4 regions of the Streptococcus sp. CL5.50 genome follow, and region 3 is predicted to be linked to each of the others. Evidence: predicted binding sites of a transcription regulator. Region 3 holds the regulator's gene; each other region holds the start of a gene.
What was found. Region 3 encodes Rex, which represses fermentation and respiration genes when NADH is low (regulators of the CRP and FNR family bind a similar motif). Its sites were predicted from a motif close to TTGTGAANTANTTCACAA; they were not measured.
Positions count from the first base shown of each region.

Region 1: ACLNCV_RS01160 (iron-containing alcohol dehydrogenase) is a predicted target of Rex. The motif match lies at 1,241-1,258, and genes of this name have one in related genera.
Region 2: adhE (bifunctional acetaldehyde-CoA/alcohol dehydrogenase) is a predicted target of Rex. The motif match lies at 1,746-1,763, and genes of this name have one in related genera.
Region 4: ACLNCV_RS08020 (zinc-dependent alcohol dehydrogenase family protein) is a predicted target of Rex. The motif match lies at 1,583-1,600, and genes of this name have one in related genera.

Region 1 covers NZ_JBKOTR010000001.1:230,694-233,832, forward strand. Annotated here, with positions in the region: gene ACLNCV_RS01160 (iron-containing alcohol dehydrogenase) at 15-1,166, opposite strand; gene adcA (zinc ABC transporter substrate-binding lipoprotein AdcA) at 1,451-2,956, opposite strand; gene ACLNCV_RS01170 (metal ABC transporter permease) at 2,966-3,139, opposite strand, start outside.
Region 2 covers NZ_JBKOTR010000012.1:7,530-10,668, reverse strand. Annotated here, with positions in the region: gene tkt (transketolase) at 1-197, shown strand, start outside; gene yajC (preprotein translocase subunit YajC) at 315-614, shown strand; gene ACLNCV_RS07890 (low molecular weight protein-tyrosine-phosphatase) at 660-1,103, shown strand; gene ACLNCV_RS07885 (hypothetical protein) at 1,090-1,500, shown strand; gene adhE (bifunctional acetaldehyde-CoA/alcohol dehydrogenase) at 1,798-3,139, shown strand, end outside.
Region 3 covers NZ_JBKOTR010000009.1:37,602-40,740, reverse strand. Annotated here, with positions in the region: gene ACLNCV_RS07130 (cysteine desulfurase family protein) at 1-529, shown strand, start outside; gene ACLNCV_RS07125 (DUF1831 domain-containing protein) at 534-881, shown strand; gene ACLNCV_RS07120 (DUF4649 family protein) at 889-1,104, shown strand; gene ACLNCV_RS07115 (redox-sensing transcriptional repressor Rex) at 1,187-1,828, shown strand; gene ACLNCV_RS07110 (gamma-glutamyl-gamma-aminobutyrate hydrolase family protein) at 1,846-2,535, shown strand; gene radC (RadC family protein) at 2,532-3,139, opposite strand, start outside.
Region 4 covers NZ_JBKOTR010000012.1:30,047-33,185, forward strand. Annotated here, with positions in the region: gene ACLNCV_RS08015 (DUF1033 family protein) at 1-296, opposite strand, end outside; gene ACLNCV_RS08020 (zinc-dependent alcohol dehydrogenase family protein) at 447-1,505, opposite strand; gene nagA (N-acetylglucosamine-6-phosphate deacetylase) at 1,668-2,819, opposite strand; gene ACLNCV_RS08030 (acyltransferase family protein) at 2,971-3,139, opposite strand, start outside.

The sequences.
Region 1 (3,139 bases), on a different contig from region 3:
CGTCAAATCTCTTGCTAAAACAACTCTTTATAAAAGGCAATCGTTTCTTCTAAGGTTGGCATGAATGGATTTCCTGGTGCGCAGGCATCAATCAAGGCATTCTTAGAAAGGTATTCAAAGTCGAAATCTTTTTCTTCAATACCAAGTTCAGTCAATTTCTTAGGAATGCCTACTATCTCAGAAAGCTTCTCAATCTCAGCAATTGCGTAATCGGCACACTCTTCATCTGATTTACCTTCTACATGAAGTCCCAAGGCCTTGGCAACATTACGGAAAGCTTCTGGTACACGTTTAGCATTTTCACGTTCTATAACTGGTAACAACATGGCACAGCAAACACCGTGTGGCAAATTATATACTGCGCCGAGCTGGTGAGCCATTGAGTGAACATAGCCCAGACCTGCATTGTTAAAACTCATACCACCAAGGAAGATGGCATTGACCATACCTTCACGCGCTTCAATATCGTGTCCATTTGCTACAGCGCGAGGAAGATATTCCTTGATAAGCTCAATTGCTCCGATAGATAATTTCTTGGTCACATCATAAGCACCAGGTGTTACCAAAGCTTCAACAGCATGGGTTAGAGCATCCATACCTGTAGCTGCAGTCAAAGCTTGAGGTTTTGAAATCATCAATTCAGGGTCATTAACAGAGATAAGAGCAAGGCTATTCTTGTCAACCATTACCATCTTAACCTTGCGTTCTTCATCGGTAATCACATAGTTAATGGTAATTTCTGCAGAAGTTCCTGCTGTTGTATTGATAGCCACAACTGGCAAGCCTTTTTTAGCAGACTTATGAAGCCCTTCATAATCCTGTGGTTTTCCACCATTTGTAGCCATGATAGAGATACAACTAGCTGCATCCTGTGGAGAACCCCCACCAAGACTGATGATAAAATCACATCCATGTTCTTCCAAAGCAGCTACCCCATCTGTGACATTCTTACAAGTAGGGTTTGGCTCTACATCGCTAAAGATGACATATTCGATTCCTTCTGCATCTAGCGGTTTTAAAACCTTAGGCAAAATGTCACTTCCTTCGATAAACTTGTCTGTCACCAAAAGTGCCTTTTTATAGCCAAGTTCCTTGATATAAGGACCCACTTCATTTACAACACCTTTTCCAATAAGGTTGACTGCCGGAACATAAAATGTAGCCATATAATTTTCCTCCTGCGCCTTCGCGCTATATATTTAACATCATTATATTACTTTTTGTATTCGTTTTCAATTATTTGTGAATTGTTTAACAAATAATTTTAAAAGGAGTGAAATTTGATTATTATTTATAAGATCCTTTCCCAATATGATACTCTGCTCCTTGAAACAAAATTGCATCTACCAAAGATAACAGCTATAGGCTATCCGCCGACACATGAAATGGGCTACACATCAGCCCCTATTTCAAAAAACCGACTAGCTCCTATGAACTAGTCGATTTCTCATCAATGCGCCAACATTTCTTGGGCAATTTCTTGGCCAGATAGGTTATCTGGGTAGTAGGTTGGCCAGTTATCCATTTCTTCAAAGAGGGCTTCTTGGCTTGTGCCTCCAAAGAAGATATGGAAGTGTTCTGCCTTAACTGGGGCGATATTGTGGTCACTAAACTGAACATACTTGAATTGTCCAGCATCCGCATCTGTCGCTTCAAAGAGGAAGCGCACGCCACGATTTCCTTTCTTATAAGTCAAGATTTTCTTACCAACATACTTGTAGGTGAATTTCTTACTTTGTCCACCTTGAACAAATTCCATAGTGTTATCAGTGATATTAATCTTAGTCACATCTGTCTGATAGCCTTTTGTATAGTAGGCCTTGTACTCAGCCTGAGTCATCTTACCTGTCAACTTAGCCTTGTAATCAAACACTTGATCAAAAGTACCATCTTCAAGGAAAGGATAAACTGATTGCCAGTTACCTGCATAGTCACTCAAGGTGCGATCCTTGACATCTGCATCCTCAAAGTAACCATTTTGGACTGTCTTGGTATCCTCTGCCTTTTCAGGCTCGATTGCTGGGCCTTCTTGGTCCGTTGTTTGTTTCAAAGCCTTGAGGTTTTTCTCCATCACGGAAATGTAGTTTTCTCCAGCCTTGGTGTCCTCTTCTGTCAGACTTTCTAAAGGATTAAGGACATCAGTTTTGACACCTGCCTCTTTTGAAAGTGTGTTAGCAAGGGCCTGTGAGGCATTTTCTTCAAAGTAGATATAGGCAATTTTATTTTTCTTGACATACTCTGTCAATTCTGCCAAGCGAGCTGCTGATGGCTCTGCATCTGGAGAAAGGCCTGAGATTGCAACTTGTTTGAGTCCATAGTCCAAGGCGAGATAGTTAAAGGCTGCGTGTTGAGTCACAAAGCTCTTTTGTTTGGCTTGAGACAATCCTTCTGCATACGCCTTATCCAAGGCTTGTAATTTTTCGATATAGGCAGCAGCATTCTTCTCAAAGGTCTCTTTTTTATCAGGATAATCTGCTGATAAACTGTCACGGATGTGCTCTACTAGTTTAATGGCACGAACTGGTGATAACCAAACATGGGGATCGAACTCATGGTGATGGCCTTCTTCTCCATGGTCATGGTCTCCCTCTTCTTCCTCACCACCTGGCAAGAGCAACATATCGCCTGTCGCCTTGATGGTTTTCACCTTTTTCTTATCCAAAGTATCTAGTAATTTAGGAACCCATGTTTCCATGTTTTCATTTTCATAAACGAAGGTATCTGCGTCTTGGATTTTGGCAACTGCCTTGGCAGACGGTTCATATTCATGGGGTTCTGTACCAGCACCGATGAGAAGCTCTACATTAGCCGTATCTCCTGCGACTTGCTTGGTAAATTCATAGACAGGGTAAAAGGTTGTCACAATATTTAGTTTGCCATCTGCCTGCTTTTGATTGGAACAAGCCACTAAAAACAAGGCACATAGACTGGCGAGTAATAAGCTAATTTTTTTCATGTTCATCTCCTATTTGATAAAACGTCTTACTAAACTGATTAGCAAGAAAACAGTTACAAAAATAATGGTAATACTTGCACTTGCAGGTGTTTCTGCATAGTAGGAAATGTAAAGTCCTGCTACCATTCCCAAAAATCCAATAGCACTGGCAAGCAGCATAACCGATTTAAAGTTTTTCCCCAG
Region 2 (3,139 bases), on a different contig from region 3:
AAATTCTTCCAAATGCAGTTCGCCGTCGTGTTGCAGTTGAAATGGGTGCAACTCAAAACTGGTACAAATACGTTGGTCTTGATGGCGCCGTTCTCGGTATTGATACCTTCGGAGCCTCTGCACCAGCACCAAAAGTATTGGCAGAATATGGCTTTACAGTTGAAAATCTTGTAAAAGTCGTTCAAAACTTGAAATAATTCTAAAAATCAGGGCGCAAGCTCTGGTTTTTTCTTACTAGAAAAGCAAGGTACAATCTTGTAAAAGTAGCTGAAATTTGATATAGTAGTCCTATGTAAAAGACAAAGGAGAATATAATGGAATCACAATATACATTTTTAATCATTCTTGTGGCTATGGTGGGCTTGATGTTCTTTACGCAACGCTCTCAAAAGAAACAAGCACAAAAACGTATGGAAAGCTTGAATAAATTACAAAAAGGCTATGAAGTTATTACAATCGGTGGACTTTATGGAACAGTCGATGAAGTAGATACAGAAAAGAAAACAATTGTTCTTGATGTAGATGGGGTTTACTTGACTTTTGAACTAGCTGCTATCAAGACCGTATTACCACTTAAAGAAACAGCTTCACTCGAAGGTGCGATTGAAAAATAAGACGGGATCACGAACTCCCGTTTTTCTATAAAAGAAAGGAATGGGATGAAAAAACTAGTTTTTGTCTGTCTGGGAAATATTTGCCGTAGTCCTATGGCCGAGTTTGTTATGAAATCAATGACAGATAATTATGAAATCCAAAGTCGAGCGACTTCCTCTTGGGAACATGGCAATCCGATTCATAAGGGAACTCAAGGGATTTTTCAACAGTATGAGATTCCTTATGAAAAAGGCAAGACATCGCTTCAGATTAGTAAGGAAGATTTTGAAGCCTTTGATTATATTATCGGCATGGATGCTTCAAATGTTTCTGACTTACGTCAGATGTGTCCAGCAGACTGTCAAGATAAGATTTACTCATTCGCATCTGAAAGTGTTCCAGATCCTTGGTATACAGGAGATTTTGAGGAAACCTATCGACGTGTTCAAGAGGGTTGTCAAGCTTGGTTAGAACGTTTAGAAAAGGAGAGTGAAGGTGGAAAATCTTAAGAATTTTTACGAAAAGTATCGTGTCTATCTGACTCGTCCACGTTTAGAGCTTTTGGCAGTAGTTACGATTGTTTTTTGTGCTGTGCTCGTCTTTTTTCTAAATATTCCCGGAAAAGGTGTTCTAAAGCTTGATAATGGAACCATTGTTTACGACGGTAGTCTTGTCCGTGGTAAAATGAATGGCCAAGGAACCATCACCTTCCAAAATGGAGACCAATATACAGGTGGTTTCAACAATGGAGCTTTCAACGGAAAAGGTACCTTTCAATCTAAAGAAGGCTGGACCTACGAAGGTGATTTTGTAAATGGTCAGGCTGAAGGACAAGGAAAACTAACAACAGAACAAGAAGTCGTTTATGAGGGGACTTTTAAACAAGGCGTTTTTCAACAAAAATAAGGCCTCCTTATCAAAGGAGGTATTGTTAGTATCAAAAAGTAAGCGCTTACCTGCAAATTCCTTTCTTTCCAAGCCCCCTTCCAAGTAAGTTTGTGAAATAAAAAAATTTGAAATAAATTTCACAAACTTTAAAGAAAAAACTTGATAAGTAAAGAAAACAATAAAAAATTCACAAACAATAAAAAATTCTTTGTGAAATGTCTATGAAACTGTTTACAAAGTTAAAATAATACGTTATAATTAACTTGTGAAAAAATTAACAAAGGATATCGATCCTTGAAAGCTATGGAGGAAAATATGGCTGATAAAAAAACTGTGACACCAGAAGAAAAGAAACTCGCTGCTGAAAAGCATGTCGACGGCTTGGTGCAAAAAGCTTTAGTTGCTCTTGAGGAAATGCGTAAACTCGACCAAGAACAGGTCGACTACATCGTAGCTAAAGCGTCAGTGGCAGCTTTGGATGCCCACGGAGAATTGGCTATACATGCCTATGAAGAAACAGGACGTGGTGTATTTGAAGACAAAGCAACTAAGAACTTGTTTGCTTGTGAACACGTAGTAAACAACATGCGCCACACTAAAACAGTTGGCGTTATCGAAGAAGACGATGTAACAGGTTTGACTCTTATTGCTGAACCAGTTGGCGTTGTTTGTGGTATCACTCCAACAACAAACCCAACATCAACAGCAATCTTTAAGGCTTTGATTTCATTGAAGACACGTAATCCAATTGTCTTTGCCTTCCACCCATCAGCTCAAGAATCATCAGCTCATGCAGCTCAAATCGTTCGTGATGCTGCGATTAAAGCAGGAGCTCCTGAAAACTGTGTACAGTGGATTACTGAACCATCTATGGAAGCAACTAGTGCGCTTATGAACCACGAAGGTATTGCAACAATCCTTGCAACAGGTGGTAATGCCATGGTTAAAGCGGCTTACTCATGTGGTAAACCAGCTCTTGGGGTAGGTGCCGGAAACGTTCCAGCTTATGTTGAAAAATCAGCTAACATCCGCCAGGCTGCACACGATATCGTCATGTCTAAATCATTTGACAACGGTATGGTCTGTGCCTCTGAACAAGCGGTTATCATTGATAAAGAAATTTACGATGAATTTGTAGCAGAGTTCAAATCATATCACACTTACTTTGTAAACAAAAAAGAAAAAGCACTTCTTGAAGAATTCTGCTTCGGCGTGAAAGCAAACAGCAAAAACTGTGCTGGTGCAAAATTGAACGCTGACATAGTTGGTAAACCAGCAACTTGGATTGCAGAGCAAGCAGGATTTACAGTTCCAGAAGGAACAAACATTCTTGCTGCAGAATGTAAAGAAGTTGGTGAAAACGAGCCATTGACTCGTGAAAAATTGTCACCAGTTATCGCAGTTTTGAAATCTGAAAGCCGTGAAGATGGTATTACTAAGGCTCGTCAAATGGTTGAATTTAACGGTCTTGGACACTCAGCAGCCATCCACACAGCTGATGAAGAATTGACTAAAGAATTTGGTAAAGCTGTTAAAGCTATTCGTGTTATCTGTAACTCACCTTCTACTTTCGGTGGTATCGGGGACGTTTACAATGCCTTCTTGCCATCATTGACACTCGGATGTGGTTCTTACGGACGCAACTCAGTTGGGGATA
Region 3 (3,139 bases):
TTCTGCCCACAAGTTCCATGGTCCTAAGGGAATCGGTTTTCTCTACGCATCTAGCATGGACTTTGATTCCTATCTCCATGGTGGAGACCAAGAACAGAAAAAACGTGCAGGGACTGAAAATCTGGCTGCCATCATAGGCATGGTTGCAGCCCTAAAAGAAGACCTAAAACAGCAAGAAGAACATTTTCAACATGTACAAAATTTAGAAACTGCCTTTCTTGCAGAGCTAGAGGGCATTCAATATTACTTGAATAGAGGAGAACATCATCTCCCTTATGTTCTCAATATTGGATTTCCTGGTCAGAAAAATGACCTCTTACTCCTTCGTCTAGATTTAGCTGGAATTTCAATCTCTACTGGCTCAGCCTGCACTGCAGGTATTGTCCAATCCAGCCATGTTCTTGAAGCCATGTACGGGGCAAATTCAGAACGCTTGAAGGAATCCGTTCGTATCAGTTTGTCGCCACAAAATACTGTTGAAGACCTACATACCCTCGCAAAAACCTTAAAAGAAATTATCGGAGGTTAGCCATATGGCATTTGAAAAAACCATTCAGTTAAAAAATTGTCGTTACGACTACACTCTTAGCCCTTCTGTTAAGAAATTCACCCTTAAGGACAACACCTTTTTTGAGACTAAGGTTGGTAACTATGAATTGACTCGCCTTTTGGAAAAAGTTCCGAACAGCGGTGAGGGATTCCAACTCAAAATCATCATTAACAAGGAACTTACAGGTGCTAAAATCAATATCACTGACAAGTTTGGGCTACGCCTAGTTGATATTTTCAAATCAGAAGACCACCACATTCATCAGGAAAAATTCTACTTCCTCATGGATAGCTTGGTAGAACGTGGTGTCTTTACAAAATCGGAAAGATAGGTCCCATATGTTTGAACTGACCTATAAGGACAACTATCATGTAGAGCGTACACTCAAGTATGAGGATTATGAAGCTCTCATGCTGGCTCTGTCAGGATGTGTGACCCTACCAGATACACTTTATGTGACTTCTCTGACTTTTAATGGCCAGAAAGTTTATCACGGTCTGGTCGGAGACCTCTACCGATTTCTATCACATGCAGATTTTTTACATCAAAACTAAGATTTTTCTTAGTTTTTTCTTATTTTTGTTGATTTTTTCACAATGTTTCTATAAAATAGAAGAATAGAAAGGTTGTGATTTTGTGAAAGATAAACAGTCTGCTATTCCAAAAGCAACAGCGAAAAGACTCTCTCTCTACTATCGAATTTTTAAGAGATTTCATGCAGAAAAGATTGAACGTGCCAACTCTAAGCAAATTGCAGAAGCCATCGGTATTGACTCAGCGACCGTACGTCGTGATTTTTCCTATTTTGGTGAACTTGGTCGCCGTGGTTTTGGCTATGATGTAAAAAAACTGATGACGTTTTTTGCCGACTTGCTCAATGATAACTCTATTACCAATGTCATGCTAGTAGGTATTGGAAATATGGGCCATGCCCTTCTCCACTACCGCTTCCATGAGCGTAACAAGATGAAGATTATCATGGCCTTTGACCTAGATGATCATCCTGAAGTTGGTACCCAAACTCCCGACGGGATTCCTATTTACGGAATTTCTCAAATCAAGGATAAAATTCAGGATGCTGATGTGAAGACTGCTATCCTGACTGTTCCTAGCGTTAAATCCCAAGAGGTTGCCAATCTCTTGGTGGATGCTGGCGTGAAAGGGATTCTCAGTTTTTCACCAGTCCATCTGCATTTGCCAAAAGACGTGGTCGTTCAATATGTCGATCTGACAAGTGAACTCCAAACCCTCCTCTATTTCATGCGAAAAGAGGATTAGAAAGCGAAAATCATTTTATGAAAAAACCAGTTATTGGGATTACAGGAAACGAAAAAACTCATCCAGATGATGACATCATGATGAGCTACGCAGCAAAAGGCTTTGTGGAAGGCGTTAAAGACGCTGGAGGGATTCCCATCATCCTACCGATTGGTGATCAAGAAATGGCTAGCCACTATATCAGTATGATTGACAAGCTCATCTTGACAGGTGGGCAAAATGTTGATCCAAAATTCTATGGTGAAGCAAAAACCATTGATAGCGACGACTACCACCTTCAAAGAGACATATTCGAACTAGCCCTCATCAAGGAAGCTATCAAACAGAAAAAGCCAGTTTTTTCTGTCTGCCGTGGGACTCAACTCTTTAATGTTGCCATGGGTGGAACGCTGTATCAAGATATCGAAGACCACTGGCAGGATTGTTCTGCCGAGTACACAACACAACGTTTGGTAACAGAACCAGATACTGTTCTTCGAGAAATCTATGGAGAAATCTCCCATATCAACTCCTTCCACCACCAGAGTATCAAGGATTTAGCACCAAATTTAAAAGTTGCGGCTCATGATCCTAAGGATGGTATCATTGAAGCTGTCATGAGTACAGATGATGTCGCCTTTCTCGGTGTCCAGTGGCATCCAGAATTTCTATTTGAAAATCGTCCCAAAGATAAAAACCTCTTTGACTATGTCGTTAATGAACTTTAGATTAAATCTGTCTTTTCACGGTAACTAAAATAACTGGAGTGAGAGACAATCAAATGGTCCAAGAGGACAATTCCTATCAGGTCGCAAGCTTCTTTTACAAGTTTAGTCACATGATCATCATTTCGGCTTGGGGCTACCGCTCCTGAAGGATGATTGTGAACCAAGATGAGTGAAGTCGCCATATGCTTGATAGCATAGTGAAGAATCTCACGTGGTTCAGCAATACTACGAGTAGCTGAGCCGATAAAAATGGTCTGTTGATGGATGATTTGATTTTGAGTATTGAGATAGAGCGCCACCAGGTGCTCTTGTTTTTTATGTCCCAACTCCTGTTGCATCTTCTTGGCAAGCTTTTGGCTACTGAGAATACTTTCCATCTCAAGAGTCTCATGTTTGTGAATACGATGCCCCAGTTCAATCATGGCTTGCAACTCTATTGCCTTAACTCGCCCGATACCAGACAGACTCTGCAATTCCTGCAGGGTCATTTTTTTCAAATCCGTTAGGCTTGAAAGATTGCTCAAGACTTTCTGGGCTATTTCAAAAACGCTAGCTTGACGTGTTCCTGTCCTGAGTAAAATAGCTAGCAACTCTTGGTTACTGA
Region 4 (3,139 bases), on a different contig from region 3:
TTTTCATCTGGGATAACCTGCTCATCCTGCAAAAGAGCCAAAGAATGGTATTGTTGTAAATACTCATCACATTCATCACACCAGCGTTGGTCTTCTGGATCCCAAAAAATAGTCATCAAGTCACTTCTACTTTTATAAAGAGGGGATTCTTGTTCCAATCTAAACCAGCAAGTTTTGTAGTATTTGAGAGCATCATAATACTGGTCAAATTTCTTACTTGCTACAATATCTTCTTCCCAACCTTCTAAGAACCACCACGGTTCAAAATCTCCGTACATTTCTATAACACGATACATATTCATTCATTCCTTTGTACCGTATATTATAACCAATTCCGCTAAACAAGGAAAGAAATATGCTCATTTCTTAATTTTTTTGATAAAAAATCCAGCCATACTATGATGACTGAATTTCTATTTGCTTATGTTCCAAAATCTTGTTACTACCTAGGCTTCAGAAATATCGTTTTCAATAATGACCTTGATTGCATGGTGGTCTGCTGCCTTACTGAATACTTCATAAGCTTTTTCAATTTCACTGAGTTTGAAATAATGGGTTACCAATTTTTCTGGTTCAATCTTATGACTTTCAAGAGCTTTCAACAATTGTGGAGTGGTATTTGTAGATACCAAACCAGTTGTTACATTGATGTTGCGAATCCAAAGTTTATCTAAATCGAATTCAACTGGTTTACCATGCACACCACAGTTGGCAACCGTTCCATCTACACCGATAATCTTTTGACAGAAATCAAATGTTGCAGGAATACCAACAGCTTCGATAGCAACATCCACACCACGACCATCTGTCAAATCATAAATTTCTTTAATGGCTTTTTCAGGGTCTGAAGAATTAACCTTATGAGTCGCACCAAATGATACAGCAGTTTCCAAGCGGTTATCGTCTAAGTCCACCATAATCAATTTAGCTGGTGAATAGAATTGAGCTGTCAAAAGAGCTGCTAAACCAACTGGACCTGAACCAATAATGGCTACGCTGCAACCAGGTTCTACTTTCCCTTTCAAGACACCAATTTCATATCCAGTAGGTAGAATGTCTGATAGCATAACCAAGGCTTCATCTGACAAGTCTTCTGGAGTGTGGTAAAGAGTGTTATCTGCATGAGGGACACGTAAATATTCAGCCTGCATACCGTCAATCAAGTGACCGAAAATCCAGCCCCCTTCGTCTTCACAATGGGCATAAATTCCTTTTTTACAGTAGTAGCATTTACCACAGGCACAAACACAAGAAATCAAGACCTTGTCGCCTTTTTTGAAATTAGAAACTCCTTCTCCAACTTCTTCAACAATCCCAATCCCTTCATGACCAAGAATGGTACCACTTTGGCAAGCAGGGACATCCCCTTTGATAATATGGAGGTCTGTTCCACAAATAGTGGTTTTTACGATACGCACAATAGCGTCTGTTGGCTTGCGAATAACTGGTTTGTCTACATCAACAAAAGAAGCAAGTCCTGGTTTAACATAAGTATAGGCTTTCATAAAGCACTCCTCCGTTTTTTTATTTGTACTATTCACAATATAATTATAAGCCTTTTCATTCGTTTCTTCAAGTTTTCTTGTGATTTTTTTAACTTTTTTATTTACTGGTAAAGCAATATAGATAAAAAAGCAGAAGCTAATCTCTAACTTCTGCTTTCTCTCTTATGCTTGATAACGTTTCACACCATCTAGATAGGTTGCTACCAATTCCAAATCTTTATCTAATACGATAAAGTCTGCGTCGTAGCCTTCACGGATTTGACCACAGACATCATCAATGTGAACAGATTTAGCTGGGTTAAGGCTAGCCATCATGACCGCTTCGTGTGGATTTGCAATACCCCACTCGACTACATTTCTCATACCATCTTTAAGTTTGAGGATAGAACCTGCCAAATTACCAGTAGATTTGAGACGTGCAGTTCCATTTGCTACTACAACAGGGAATTCTCCCAACATATAGTCACCGTCTTCAAGCCCACCAGCTGTCATACAGTCCGTAATAAGAGCGATGTTTTCTGTCCCCTTTTGCTTAAGTAAAATCTCACAAGCTTTTGGATCTACGTGATAACCATCACAAATCAATTCTGCGTAAGTATGTGGGAGCTCATACATAGCTCCTACCATACCTAGTTCGCGGTGTGTTAAACCACGCATCCCATTATAGGCATGTACCCATACACTAGCTCCAGCATCAACTGCCTTCTTAGCTTGTTCAAATGTCGCATCTGAGTGTCCAAGTGCAACTGTCACACCTTCACCTGTAATAGTACGTACAAAATCTTCCACCCCATCACGTTCTGGTGCAATAGCGATTTTATTTAGCATCCCTTTTGCAGCATCCTGCCAAGAATGAAACTCCTCAACACCCGGGTCTCTCATATAAGTTGGATTTTGTGCCCCTTTAAAAGTTTCTGTGAAATATGGACCTTCATAATAAATCCCACGAATCTTAGCACCTGTTGCTTCTTTATAATGGTTTCCAAGATTTTCAGTGACTGCAAGCAATTGCTCATAAGTGGCTGTTAAAGTTGTGGGCAAGAAACTGGTAACACCGGTACTAAGAAGTCCTTCACTCATAGTATGCAATGTACCTTCAATGTTGTTGTCCATCACATCTACACCTGCATATCCATGAATATGAGTATCCACAAGACCTGGTGCAATGCTATAACCAGTATAGTCAAGAACCTCTGCTCCTTCAGGAATTTGATCCACATGTTTCCCAAATTTGCCATCAACAAGTTCTAAGTACCCACCGCGACGAATGCCAAATGGATAGAAAAACTGATCCGCTTTAACGTAATTAGGCATAATAATGACCTCCTTAAAAGATTGATTCTACAATTTATTATGTCAATTACATTATAAACCTTTCTTTTTTATTTGTAAATGGTATAGACCTATTTTCTAGAGATATTTTAAAAGAGCCGGATTTCTCCAACTCTTCTCTTTTTAATACAAGTTATTTTGATTTGACCGGCTTGTCTTGAGCTGTTTGCAAGGCTGCAGCAATGGTATCTGCATACAATTTAGCTCCTGCTTCAATTTTACTATTGTCACTTCCAAAATGGACTTGGTCTGTCCCAGTCCAAATTTCTGGATGTTCCTTAGCAGCTTGATTCCAATCTGCT